Regions from separate parts of the Micromonospora sp. NPDC049101 genome, predicted to be linked through region 3. Evidence: riboswitches for the same ligand, from Rfam matches in the RefSeq annotation. Region 3 holds a riboswitch; each other region holds the start of a gene.
The links. A riboswitch is a leader RNA that binds a small molecule or an ion and turns the genes downstream of it on or off. The one in region 3 is predicted to bind cyclic di-AMP.
Positions count from the first base shown of each region.

Region 1: another riboswitch for cyclic di-AMP. It lies ahead of AB0B57_RS18490 (hypothetical protein); the one in region 3 lies ahead of AB0B57_RS21720 (hypothetical protein).
Region 2: another riboswitch for cyclic di-AMP. It lies ahead of AB0B57_RS05915 (C39 family peptidase); the one in region 3 lies ahead of AB0B57_RS21720 (hypothetical protein).
Region 4: another riboswitch for cyclic di-AMP. It lies ahead of AB0B57_RS07520 (NlpC/P60 family protein); the one in region 3 lies ahead of AB0B57_RS21720 (hypothetical protein).

Region 1 is NZ_JBEZED010000012.1:108,661-111,860, forward strand. It holds gene AB0B57_RS18480 (AAA family ATPase) at 1-207, shown strand, start outside; gene AB0B57_RS18485 (cation diffusion facilitator family transporter) at 315-1,232, shown strand; cyclic di-AMP (ydaO/yuaA leader) riboswitch at 1,345-1,476, shown strand; gene AB0B57_RS18490 (hypothetical protein) at 1,533-2,552, shown strand; gene AB0B57_RS18495 (hypothetical protein) at 2,721-3,194, shown strand.
Region 2 is NZ_JBEZED010000003.1:380,594-383,793, reverse strand. It holds gene AB0B57_RS05920 (alpha/beta fold hydrolase) at 1-160, opposite strand, end outside; gene AB0B57_RS05915 (C39 family peptidase) at 294-1,133, opposite strand; cyclic di-AMP (ydaO/yuaA leader) riboswitch at 1,366-1,507, opposite strand; gene AB0B57_RS05910 (hypothetical protein) at 1,774-2,562, opposite strand; gene AB0B57_RS05905 (hypothetical protein) at 2,696-3,043, opposite strand; gene AB0B57_RS05900 (acyltransferase) at 3,136-3,200, opposite strand, start outside.
Region 3 is NZ_JBEZED010000015.1:119,921-123,120, forward strand. It holds gene AB0B57_RS21715 (YibE/F family protein) at 229-1,599, shown strand; cyclic di-AMP (ydaO/yuaA leader) riboswitch at 1,766-1,896, shown strand; gene AB0B57_RS21720 (hypothetical protein) at 1,901-2,920, shown strand; gene AB0B57_RS21725 (carbonic anhydrase) at 2,978-3,200, opposite strand, start outside.
Region 4 is NZ_JBEZED010000004.1:318,236-321,435, reverse strand. It holds gene dcd (dCTP deaminase) at 71-649, shown strand; gene AB0B57_RS07520 (NlpC/P60 family protein) at 710-1,696, opposite strand; cyclic di-AMP (ydaO/yuaA leader) riboswitch at 1,764-1,899, opposite strand; gene AB0B57_RS07515 (N-acetylmuramoyl-L-alanine amidase) at 2,134-3,200, shown strand, end outside.

The sequences.
Region 1 (3,200 bases), on a different contig from region 3:
GACGAGGTCGCCGGTTGGCTCGCCGCGCTCGACGCGCCGCGCCTGCAGGTGGTCACCAGCCTGGAGGCCAAGGGCATGGAGTACGACGGGGTCGTGCTTGTCGCACCGAGCGAGATCCGGGCGGATCCGGGTGCCGGGGTCCGCACCCTGTACGTGGCGCTGTCCCGGGCCACGCAGCGACTCACCACCATCGACCCGACCGGCTGATCCGTGCCCGCTCGTCGCACGGGCCGGCGGCCGACCTGACACTTGCACACATAGCGATGTGAACATACATTTGACCGGGCCCCGGCCGGCAGCGGAAGGTGGATCTCGTGGGCGCAGGTCATGACCACCACCACGGGTCCGTCGCCAATGCCGCACAGCAGCACCGGGGCCGCCTCTGGGCGGCGTTCGGGCTGCTCGCCACCCTGATGGTGGTCGAGGCGGTGGCCGCCCTGCACACCGGCTCGCTCGCCCTGCTCTCCGACGCCGGGCACATGTTCACCGACGTGCTCGGCATCGGTTTGGCGCTCGCCGCGATCACCGCCACCCGACGGGCCACCGGCGACCCGCAGCGCACCTTCGGGCTCTACCGCCTCGAGGTGCTCGCCGCACTGGCCAACGCCGTCCTGCTCTCCGGCGTCGCGATCTACGTGGTGATCGCGGCGATCCGCCGCTTCGGCGACCCGCACGAGGTCGTCGCCGGCCCGATGCTCGTGGTGGCCGTACTCGGCCTGCTCGCGAACGTCGCCGCCTTCGCCCTGCTCCGCGCCGGCGCCCGGGAGAGCATCAACCTGCAGGGCGCCTACCTGGAGGTGCTCGGCGACCTGCTCGGCTCACTCGGCGTGATCGGCGCCGCACTGCTCATCGCCGTCACCGACTGGTGGTGGGCCGACCCGCTGGTCGCGGTCGCCATCGGCGCGTTCATCCTGCCGCGCACCTGGCGGCTGGCCCGTGCCGCCGTCCGCATCCTGGTGCAGGCCGCCCCGGAACACCTCCAGGTGACCGCCGTGCACGACCGGCTGGCCGCCGTCCCCGGTGTGGTGGAGGTGCACGACCTGCACGTCTGGACGCTCACCTCGGGCATGGAGGTGGCCTCCGCGCACCTGACCATGGCACCCGACGCGGAGGTCGGCGCGGTGCTGACCGCAGCGCGTACCGCCCTGCACGACGACTTCCGGATCGAACACGCGACGTTGCAGATCGAGCCCGGCGCCGCCACCGGGGCCTGCGGCTCGATCGAGTGGTAACACCCATTTCCGTGACGACGTGCGCACCTTCCGTCACATCGGCTGCAGCAGCCCCACCGGCACCGGTAGGCTCGGTCCCGGCCTCCACCAGGCGGCGCCCTCCAGGCGCCGGTGGCGGTCGCCGCCTAATCGCCCAACCAGGCGAACCGGGGAACCACGTTCCTGGGGTGCATCCGCGTCAGCGGTAGGGATCTTCCGTCCCGAACCCGTCAGCTAACCCGGTCGGCGGCTGACGGAAGGACATGCGCAGTGGCACCAGCACGACCACCCGCCGCCCGACTGGCGGCCCTGATCGTCGCGATGTTCGCCCTCGGCTTCGCGATCCCGGCCGGCACCGCCTCGGCCGCTCCCCCGACCGGCCTGCGGGCCGCCGCCGCACCCGACTCCGACGAGGAGGGCGGCACCCCGTCGCTGCGTGCCCAACTCGAGGCCGCCAGCAAGGGCTACCTGGACGCCAAACGCGCTCTGGACACCTCCGTGCAGCGGCAGCAGCAGCTCGCCACCCAACTGAAGACCATCGAGGTCGAGCTGGCCCAGCGCGACGGCAAGGTCGGCCAGATCGCCGGCGTGGCGTACCGCACCGGCCGGCTCGGCGCGGTGTCGGCGCTGCTCAACAGCAGCAGCCCGGAGGGCTTCATGGACCGGGCCGCCGCCCTGGAGGCGGTGGCCGCCAACGAGGACCGGGTGCTGCGCGACCTGCTCGCCACCAAGGACGAGGCCAATCGCACCCGGGCCGCCCTGAACGGCGAGATCACCGAACAACGCAAGCAGGTCACCGTGATGGCCAAGCGCAAGGAGCAGGCCGAACGCGCCCTGACCGTCGCCAACACGCCCAAGCCTCCGCAGACCACCGCCGACACCAGCTCCAACCGGGGCACCTCCACCGCCAACGCGAAGGCGGCGCCACGCAATTCCGACGGCTCCTGGCCCTCCGAGTCGTGCAGCGTCAACGACCCCACGCCCGCCAACGGCTGCATCACCCCGCGCACCCTGCACGCGCTCAACCAGGCCAAGGCCGCCGGCTTCACCCGGTACGTCTCCTGTCACCGCCCCAGCGGCTCCGGCGAGCACCCGAAGGGCCGGGCCTGCGACTTCGCCGCCCAGACGAGCGGCTTCGGCGGCAACGCCACCGGCGGCGACAAGACGTACGGCAACAACCTGGCCGCGTACTTCATCCGCAACGCCGACCGACTCGCCGTGCTGTACGTGATCTGGTACCGGCAGATCTGGCTGCCCAGCAGCGGGTGGAAGTCGTACAGCGGCGCCGGTGGCACCCCGTCCACCGACCACACCAACCACGTACACCTGTCGGTCTACTGACCCGGCCGTTCCCCGCAGCGCATGATGCCTGTGAGTCATCACGATGGCTCACAGGCATCACGTTCGTTCGGGCAGTCGCGCGGCGCTGGCCGGCTACGTCAGCGGGCGTACCCCTGATGTCGCCGCTCGTCGGACGACCCGGCCAGAGCCGGCGGGCAGCCTTGCGGTATGCCTCGGATCCCACCCGCCGCCCGCAAGGGCCTTCTCACCCTGCACCTGGTCACGTCGCTGGGCTGGCTCGGCGCGGACCTGGTGCTGCTCACCCTCGGCATCGCCGTGCAGCGGGGCGCCGACCCGGCGGTGCTCTACCCGGTCGGCGCGCTGGTCGGCACCGTCCTGTTCGCGCCGCTGAGCGTCCTGGTGTGGCTCATCGGTGTCGCCAGCGCGCTGCTCACCCCGTGGGGCCTCGTGCGCTACCGATGGGTGCTGGTCAAGCTCGTGCTCACCACGGTGATGGCCGGGCTGGTGCTGTTCCTGCTCACCCCGAACCTGCGGCACGCCGGAGAGTTGGGCGCCGCCCTGCCCGCACGGGACCGCGCCGACCTGGTGATCGCACCCGCGGTGTCGACCACCCTCCTGCTCATCGCGACGGTGCTGTCCACGTACAAGCCGTGGGGACGTCGCCCCGCAAGATCGCGCTAGAACCAG
Region 2 (3,200 bases), on a different contig from region 3:
CCCAGCCGTGTCCGGCGAGGTCCGGTGCCAGCCACCGGCCGGGCCAGTGTTGTTCCAGGTGCGACGCCCAGGGCAGCCACACGTCACCGGTCGCCCCCATGCCGTGCAACAGCAGCAGGACCGGCCGTCGACCGGCGTGACCACCCGATTCGTCCACCACGGCCGCAGTCTCCCACGGTTCGCTGTCCCGGACGAGAGTCGTCGACGGGGGCGTACCCCGGGCCAGCGGGAGAGACGCCGCGGGCGTCGGCCCCTTGTGGGGGACGACGCCCGCGGCGGTCAGGGTGCCCGGGTCAGGCGGAGTAGCCCCGGCTGGTGATCCAGTTGGCCAGGTCGATGGTGGTGATCCAGTACGACGGGTCGGCCGGGTTCGCCGAGTCGGCGATCCGCACGGTGCGACCGTTGTCCTTGTAACCCACGACGGCGATGTAGTGGCCGCCACCGTAGGAGTGCCAGCTGCCGTCGGTGTCGGTGGCGTCGCCGACGACGTTGGCCACCACGCCCCGGCCGTCGGTGATGGCCCGGACGACGTCGGCCTGGAGCCGGTCCATCTGTGCCGGGCTGGGCGCGCCGGGGAACATCCGGGTCCGGTACGGGGAACCCTTCACCTCGGCGTTGAGCGCCCGGGTGGTGTCCTCGGCCGAGTTGGTGCCCATCTCGGTGGTGCCCAGTTCGGCAGCGAGTTCTTCCTGGGTGCGGTCGATCCCGCTGGCGCTGAGCGCGTTGCGGGTGGCCGCCGGGCCGCAGTTGTAGTACGTGTTCTGCGCCTCGTACTCGTAGTCGAGCACCTTGGTCGCGGGCGGCTTCGGCGGCGTCGGCTTACGGGTCAGATCCGGGTTGCTGCTGGCCTTGGCGGCGGGCGCCGCGGCGCTGGTGGCCGGGGCGGCGCTGGACGGCGCGGTGCTGGCCAGCGGGGACGCGTCGCCCTGGGAGGTGGTGGTGTCGCTGCGCATCTCGGCGACCGTGGTCGCGGTGCGCTGAGCGGCCGGGGCGTCGTCGGCGACGGTGAGCAGGGTGCCGGTGGTGGCGGCGAGCACGAGGGCCGCGGCGGAGGCGGCGACGATCTGGTACGGGCGCTCGGTCGCGATGCGGCGGAGCTGGCGCTGCATGGTGTGCTTCACGGGGTCCTCCACGGATCGGGGGGAGAGCGGCACACCGGGGCGCGACCGGTGTCCGGGCAGGCGCCAGCGCGCGGACGGTGGTCCGCGGATGGTGAACCGCTCAGGGGAACGCCCGGCACGGCCGGGCGGGAGAGGCGGTGACCCGGGGGTCAGCTCACCGTCACTGGACGGATGAGCGGGGGCACCGCTGCGCCGTGGAGGCGAGGGAACAGCCGAGGGGTGGAAAGGTGCTGCACGAGTTTGGAACTCCTTCCGACACCGCCTACCGGGTTAGCTGACGGATTCGGGCGGGAAGATCGCCCTACCGCGGGCCGTGGCTCGCGGATTCACCCCGGACTTACTGATGGGTCCCCGGTTCGTTGATCACGATTGAGCGGGTCGGCGCGGCGTCGCCTCTTGCGATCGGTTACCGCACCGGACGGGACGACACTACTGGCCCATCCACACCCTGCCAAGCCGGCTTCACCTGCGTAAACCTCAATGGGTGCCACAATTTCTGCGCGTATTGCCGATGACGTGACTCGATGGGACAACCGGTTACGGCGACGCCTACGGTCGACAACCGGACAGGCCGCCAACAATGCGGCCACAATCCCGGGAAAAATCGAGCCGATCGTGCCGGACGCCCGATTCGCAAATCCCGTGACCGGGCTCACATAACGGATCGGGCGCGAAGGGCACGGGCCGGACGCCAGCGTGCCACGACGGCGGGCCGGGGCACCCCACGCACCAGCCGGCGGACGGGTGCCGGGCTCGGCCGCAACCGGGCAACTGCCGCGGCCGCCTCCGCCGCGAGGATGCGCGCCGAGGAGGCGGCCAGGTCCGCATCCCGCCAGGCGGCCCGCTCCGCCGTGGCCGCGGCCTGGTAGTCGGCCAGCCTCGCATCCCGGATCACCCGGCTGAGCAGCGCCTCCTGCTCGACCGGGTGTCGCCGGGAATCCCAGCCGCGCCGACGCCCGAAGACGTCACCGAGCTGCGCCATGGTCAGGTCACCCCGCCAGTACGCCGCCGTCGCCGCACGGTGCAGGTAGCGCTCCCGGGACGCGTACTCGGCGGGGGTGCGGGGGGTGCCCGGGGTGGGTAGCGCCCCGGACCCCGCGAAGCGACGCGCGGCGGTGTCCGCCTCGTCGTACCGCGCCCAGGCCCGTTCCACCTGGTCCTGAGCCGTCAGCCAGGCATCCCGTCGCCGCCCGGCCGTCCTGGCCGCGCCGGCCGCGGCGACGGCCACCTCCTCGGCGTACCGGTGCCTGTCGACGGTTTCGGCCGCGGCCAGCTCGCGGGCGGTCGGGACGGGCGGCGACGGGTCGTCGGTGGGCCGGTCCCGTTCGGGCCGGGCGACCAGCACGGCGAGGACGCCGAGCGCCAGCAGGAACAGGGCCGACCAGATGGCGGCGGCCTGCGGCACCTCGGTTACGAACTGGTAGAAGACGACTGTCTCCATGGTCGGCACCTCGCGGAGGAAGCAGAGCGATGGGAGCCCCACCGGCCGCCCGGCCACGGCGGGCCAGGAATCGGCGGGGTGCGGAGCTGGTGGGTCGACAGGGCGCGGCGACGGGACGCGTGTCCCGGGTGGCTCAGCGCGCGGGTGGGCCCCGGGGCGGCCAGCTGCGGAGACCGTCGACGAGCGGCAGCCGGTCGGACCGGGTCGCGCACACCGGCAGCAGGCCTGTCGCGATGGCCCCCTGGGCGCCGGGGAGAGCCGGTGGCGCGTCGACCGACCAGGTCGGGAAGGTCTCCTCGGCGACACCCGCAGTCGGCGCGGCGCTCACGCTCGGCGCGGCGGCCGGGTGCGACGGTGGCACGGCGGCCGAGGCCGGGCCTGCGCCGAGCGCCAGGGCCGCGACCACGGCGAGGCTGGTCAGCACCCGTGTCGCCCAGCGCGCCACCCACCACAGCGGACAGGTGAACGCGACCGGAAGCACGTCCCCACGCTACCGTCGCGCCGGCGCCTGGCGCATCGACCACGGGCGTGTCGGCGTACGCCGCGCCGACACGCTGACCTGGGTGGACGGTGTCAGCGGGTGTCCGCGTACGTTGATCGACTGTCGGTCTGGTCGGGCCCGCCGGGGTCGGTTCGGG
Region 3 (3,200 bases):
GCTGGTTAGCATTCCCCACGATGACCCCCCGCATGCCGCTGCGCGAACGGGCACCGGCGTCGCCACGCCGTGGCGTCGCCGCTGGCCACCCGGGCCGGGCACTGACCATCCGTGATCAGGTGGTCGCCGGTCAGCGATCCACCGCGTCTCCCGCCGCGATTCCACGGTGCGGATGAACCGACCGGCTCACTGACACGTACCCCGCACCGGATCGTTGGGAGTCTCGCCTTGGGTTCCGACCACACCCGCTCTGCTCCGTCCGCCCCGCCCCGGGTGCGGCGGCTCCTCGTCGTGACGGTGGTGCCCCTCTTCGTCGCCACCGTGCTCGCCGCGGCCCTGCTCTGGCCGCGCGGCGGGACACCGCAGACCGACGCCGGGGCGGACGTGCCGCGCTACGGCGGCACGGTGACCCGGGTGGTGACCGAGCCGTGCCCGCCGCTGCCGTCGAGCCCCGAGGGCACGCCCCGGGTCGGCGGCGGGCCGTGCGGCACTGTCGACGTCCGGGTGGACGACGGGCCGACCGCGGGTCAACAGGTCCGGACACCGATCCCCGACGGACCCGGCGCACCACGGGTCGAGGTCGGCGACGAGGTCATCCTCGTCGAGCTGACCGATCCCGTCGATCCCAGCACCAGCAACTGGAACATCGCCGAGCACCAGCGCGGCACCCCGATGCTGTGGCTGGCGGTGATCTTCGCCGCGGCGATCGTCGCGTTCGGTCGGTGGCGGGGTCTGGCCGCACTCGCCGGGTTGGCGGCCAGCTTCGCCATCCTGCTCACGTTCGTGCTGCCGGGCATCGGTGCCGGCAAGTCGCCCCTGCTGGTGGCGGTGGTCGGCGCGGCACTGATCATGTTCGTGGTGCTCTATCTGACGCACGGGGTCACCGCACAGACCTCGGTGGCGGTGCTCGGCACCCTGGGCAGCCTGGTGCTGACCGGGCTGCTCGCCACCATCGCCACGGCCGCGACCCACCTCACCGGCTTCGGCAGCGAGGACGCGACGACACTGTCGATGTTCCAGGCCGACGTGGACCTACACGGCCTGCTGCTCGCCGGGATCATCATCGGATCGCTCGGGGTGCTCGACGACGTGACGGTCACCCAGGCGGCCACCGTCACCGAGCTGGCGCACGCCAACCCCGGGCTGACCCGGTTGCAGCTCTACCGCGCCGCGACCCGGGTCGGCCGCGCGCACATCGCCTCCACTGTCAACACCATCGTGCTGGCGTACGCGGGCGCGTCGCTGCCCCTGCTGCTCCTGCTCACCGCCGACTCGCGGCCGATCGGGCAGATCCTCACCAGCGAGTTCCTCGCGCAGGAAATCGTCCGCAGCGCGGTCGCCACGCTCGGCCTGATCGCCGCCGTGCCACTGACCACCGGGCTGGCCGCGATCGTGACCGCCGCCGGACGCGCCGACGCCACACCGCCCGCCGACGCCGCCCGGCGGCCACCGGAGCCGGACCGGGCGGAGCCGCTGGCCGCCCTCAGCTCACCGCGAACCTCTCGACCCGACGAGCCGGAGCAGACCCGGACCCCACCCCCATCCACGGCCACCGACGGGTGGCCGGAGTCGAACAGGAGCACGGAAACGGCATGGTGACACTCCTCAGCGTGACCAGATCGGATCTCCACCCTGAGAACCGCGTCACTGATCACCCAGCGCTATGGCGAAATGACACTTTTGGTCGGCATCCAGGCGTAGCTCACGCAGTCGACTCTCGGGTAACCTCGCTGCCGGTTACCGATGAAGGCGCGAAGCGGCGCCTGCGGTGCCACCGCCCAATCGCCAACCGGCGAGCCGGGGACCCAGGTATGTGGGGTGAATCCGCGTCAGCGGTAGGGGCCACTTCCGCCCCGAACCCGTCAGCTAACCCGGTCGGCGGTCGACGGAAGGGAACATTGTGACGGCACCCCTACGCCGCTGGTTGACACCCGTGGTGGCCGTGATCGCCGCACTGACCGTGCTCGCCGGGCCCCTGCCGGCCCACGCCGCCCCGACGACCCCGACACCGTCCGGGCACGAGGAGGACGGCGAGCCGAAGCTGCTCAACGACGTCATCGAGCAGGCCAACCGGGACTACTCCGCCGCCAAGTCCAAACTGGACAAGTCCAAGAAGCGTCAGCTGGAGCTGGCGCTGGAGGTGGACCGGGCCAAGGCCGACCTGGACGCGTTGGCACCACAGGTCGGGCAGATCGCCGCCCAGTCGTACCGGACCGGTCGGATCGGCGCGCTCGCGATGCTGCTCGAAAGCGACGCTCCCGACACCTTCGTGCAGCGCGCCGCGATGCTCGACGAGATCAACATGGTGAACGAGAACAAGCTCGCCGAGGTCAACGCGGTGAAGGCCCGCGCCGAGCAGGCCAAGTTCCTCCTCGACACCGAGGTTCGCGAGCAGCAGAAGCAGACCGCCGTGATGGCCAAGCGGAAGAACGAGGCCGACAAGGCGCTCTCGCTGGTCGGCGGCAAGGGCTTCACCGGCGGCCTGGTGGACGCCACCTCGCCGGTCGCCAAGATCGGGCCGGGCCGCACCGCCGACGGTGACTGGAAGGCGCAGTCGTGCAGCGAGGACGACCCGACCACGTCCGGCTGCATCACGCCTCGCACGCTGCACGCGTACAAGGAGGTCAAGCGGGCCGGCTTCAACCGGTTCGTCGGCTGCTACCGCCCCGGCGGGCCGTGGGAGCACCCGAAGGGCAAGGCCTGCGACTGGTCGCTACAGAAGAGCGGCTTCGCGCCCTGGCACAACGAGGACACCCGGACGTACGGCAACAACGTCGCCGCGTTCCTCATCCGTAACGCCGACCGGCTCGGCATCTACTACGTGATCTGGAACCGGCAGATCTGGTTCCCGGCAAGCGGTTGGAAGTCGTACAGCGGGCCGTCGAACCACACCGACCACGTCCACATGTCGCTGCTCTGACCCACCGGATCCTCCGTCGAGGGCCGCTCCGCCTCGCGCGGGGCGGCCCTCGACGTGTCAGGCGGCCGACCCGGTCGGCACGTCGAGCGTCGCGAAGCCGGCCGGCACCGCCGCCACCGGGCGCACGACGCCGGCGGCGAGCCGGTATGACACGCCCACCACCGCACACCGCCCCTGTGCCACCTCGTCGGCCAGCACGGGCGACTGCCCGAGCAGCGTCTCGACGGTCTGCGCGATGTGGATGTCGACGATGCCGTCGATGTCCTCCACACCCTCGGCA
Region 4 (3,200 bases), on a different contig from region 3:
CAGCGACCTCGACGCGCTGGTCACCGGCACCGAATCTGGTGGGTTTTCGGGCCGCCGCTATGGTGGTCCGATGCTGCTCTCCGACCGCGACCTGGTCTCCGAGATCAAGGCCGGCACGCTGGGCCTGGAGCCGTTCGAGCCCACCCTGGTCCAACCTTCCAGCATCGACGTGCGGCTGGACCGGCTGTTCCGGGTCTTCAACAACCATCTCTACACCCACATTGACCCGGCGATGCAGCAGGACGACCTGACGTCGGCGATCGAGGTGCCCGACGGGGAGCCGTTCGTGCTGCACCCCGGCGAGTTCGTGCTCGCCTCGACGTTGGAGGTCATCTCGCTGGGTGACCAGCTCGCCGGCCGACTGGAGGGCAAGAGTTCGCTGGGGCGGCTGGGGCTGCTCACGCACTCCACCGCCGGTTTCATCGACCCCGGCTTCTCCGGTCACGTCACGCTGGAGCTGTCGAACGTGGCGAACCTGCCGATCACGCTCTGGCCGGGCATGAAGATCGGGCAGCTCTGCATCTTCCGACTCTCCTCGCCGGCCGAGCACCCGTACGGCTCGGCAGTCTACGGCTCGCGCTACCAGGGGCAGCGGGGGCCGACGCCGAGTCGCGCCTGGCAGCACTGGCGCACCTGGCCCACCCGCTGAACCCGTGACGACGGGGGCCCGCCGCGACGGATCGCGACGGGCCCCCGGTCCGCGCACTGATCAGCCTGGACGGCCGTAGCTGTGGACCTGACCGTCGTCGGCCCTCTTCATCTTGACCGGTTCACCGGCCTGCGAGGCGTGCACCACCCAGCCGTCACCGACGTACATGCCGACGTGGTGGATGTCGCTGTAGTAGAAGACCAGGTCGCCGGGGCGCAGGTCGCCCTTGCTGACCTTCTTGGTGGCGCGGCTCTGCGCGGCGGCGTTGTGCGGCAGGGACACCCCGGCCTTCGCCCAGGCGGCCAGCATCAGCCCGGAGCAGTCGTACGAGTTCGGGCCCTCGGCACCCCAGACGTAGGGCTTGCCGATCTGCGCGCAGGCGAACTTGACCGCCGTGCCGGCGGCGCCACCGGGATAGCTGGCAGGGCAGGGCGCCGGGCGCAGCGGACCGCCGCCACCGCTGCCGTACACCTTGAGGCGCAGCTTCTGCAGCTTGTCGATCTCCTCGTTGATCTGCTTCTTCTTCGCCGCCAGCTGAGCCTCGGTGCGGGTCAGTTGGGCCACCATCGCGTCGAGCGGCGCCTTCTGCCCGGCCAACTGGTCGCGCAGGTCGGCCACCTCGCGGACGTCCTGCTGCTGGTTGTGCGCGAAGCGGTCGAGCATCTCGAGCTGCCCGACCACCTCGCTGGGCGACCGGCTGCCCAGTACGGCGTTGACGGTCAGCACGTTCTCGCCCTTGTACGCGCGCACCGCCAGGGCACTGACCTTGTCCATCGCGGCGTCGACCTGGCGCTCCAGCGGGGCGATCCGGGCGGCCAGCGCGCCGGCCTGCCTGCGTTTGGCGGCGAGGTCGATCCGGGTGGCGTTGTGCTGTTCGATGATCGGTTCGAGTTTGTTCCAGTCGGCGTCGATCTGGCGCTCGATCTCGGCGACGGACGGGTCGGCGTGGGCCGGCGTGGCGCTGCCGGTCAGGACGACGGCGACGCCGGCCAGTGCGGCGAGCGCGGTGGTGAAGCGGGACCAGCGTGGGCGCGGCGCGATCGACATGGGGCCGGCTGCTGCCGACCGCTCGGACGACGGCCGCGGGGCATGGAGTGCCACCGGGGTTCCGTACTCCTTCTTCCTGACCGCCTACCGGGTTAGCTGACGGGTTCGGGCGGGAAGTCGGCGCCCTACCGCAGTGGCTGCGGATTCACCCCGGGGGACATGGGTCCCCGGTTCGTTCGGAAACGACTCGGCGGTGTCGGTCCGTTACCGCCCGGGCTGGGCGGAGCTGCTATCGGGCCGACAAAAGACCAGAGTAGAGACGCCCGTTACCACTCCGCAACCCGCGCGGCCGTGACACTCCGTACCGATCGGAGAGGAGCCCCGACCACACGCGAAGATTTCTTTCCAGGCAGGTCGACACATAGAAAGGTATTGACGTGGGCTCCCGGGCGGCGCGAAGGTGACCTGACCTGCACCCGTGGAATCTAGGGGGTTCGATGCACCATCCAACCCTGTCCCCCGGCCGGCGCGCACTGCTCGCCGCCGCCGTGGTCGCCGCCGCGACCGCGGTACCGCTACCCGCCCACGCCGCCGCCGCACCCACCGGCGACCGCCAGCAGCAGTACGCCGCCGCGGCGGCCGAGTTCGGCGTACCGACCGACGTGCTGCTCGGCGTCTCCTACCTGGAGTCCCGCTGGGACAGCAACGCCGGCACACCCAGCACCAGCGGCGGTTACGGCCCGATGCACCTGACCGACGCCAGACACATGGCCGCCCTGCCCACGGCCGGCCACCACGACGCCGGCACCGGCACCGAGGATCCGCGCGGCGACGACTCCCGTACCGCGCTGGCACCCGCGCCTCGGCCGGCGGACCCGGCACCATCGGCCGCCGCGTTGCAGACCGTGGACGCCGCCGCCGCACTGACCGGCGCGGCCACCGACTCGCTGCGTACCGACGTCGGTGTGAACATCCGGGGCGGCGCGGCGCTGCTGGCCTCGTACCAGCGGGAGTTGGGCGCGCCGGTCGGTGCCGGCACCGACCCGGCCACCTGGTACGGCGCGGTGGCCCGCTACGCCGGCGCGGACACCGCCGACGCCGCGGCGGCCTTCGCCGACGAGGTCTTCACCACCATCGGCACCGGCGAGTCGCGGACGACCGACGACGGAGCGCGGATCACGCTGCCGGCCCGGGCGATCCGTCCGGAGCGCTCCTGGCTGGACCGACTGGGTCTGCGCCGGCTCGCCCGCCCGGACGGGCTGGAGTGCCCCCGCACCATCTCCTGCGAGTGGATCCCGGCGCCCTACGCGGCGTTCGGCGACGGGGACTACGGCAACCACGACCTGTCCGACCGGCCCGCCCGGCAGAAGGTCGAGTACATCGTCATCCACGACACCGAGGGAAGCTGGGCGACCACCCTGCAACTCGTGCAGGATCCGACCTACGTGAGCTGGCACTACACGCTGCGCTCGGTGGACGGGCACGTCGCCCAGCACGTGCGGACCAAGGATGTCGCCTGGCACGCCGGCAACTGGTACGTCAACGCCAAGGCGATCGGGCTGGA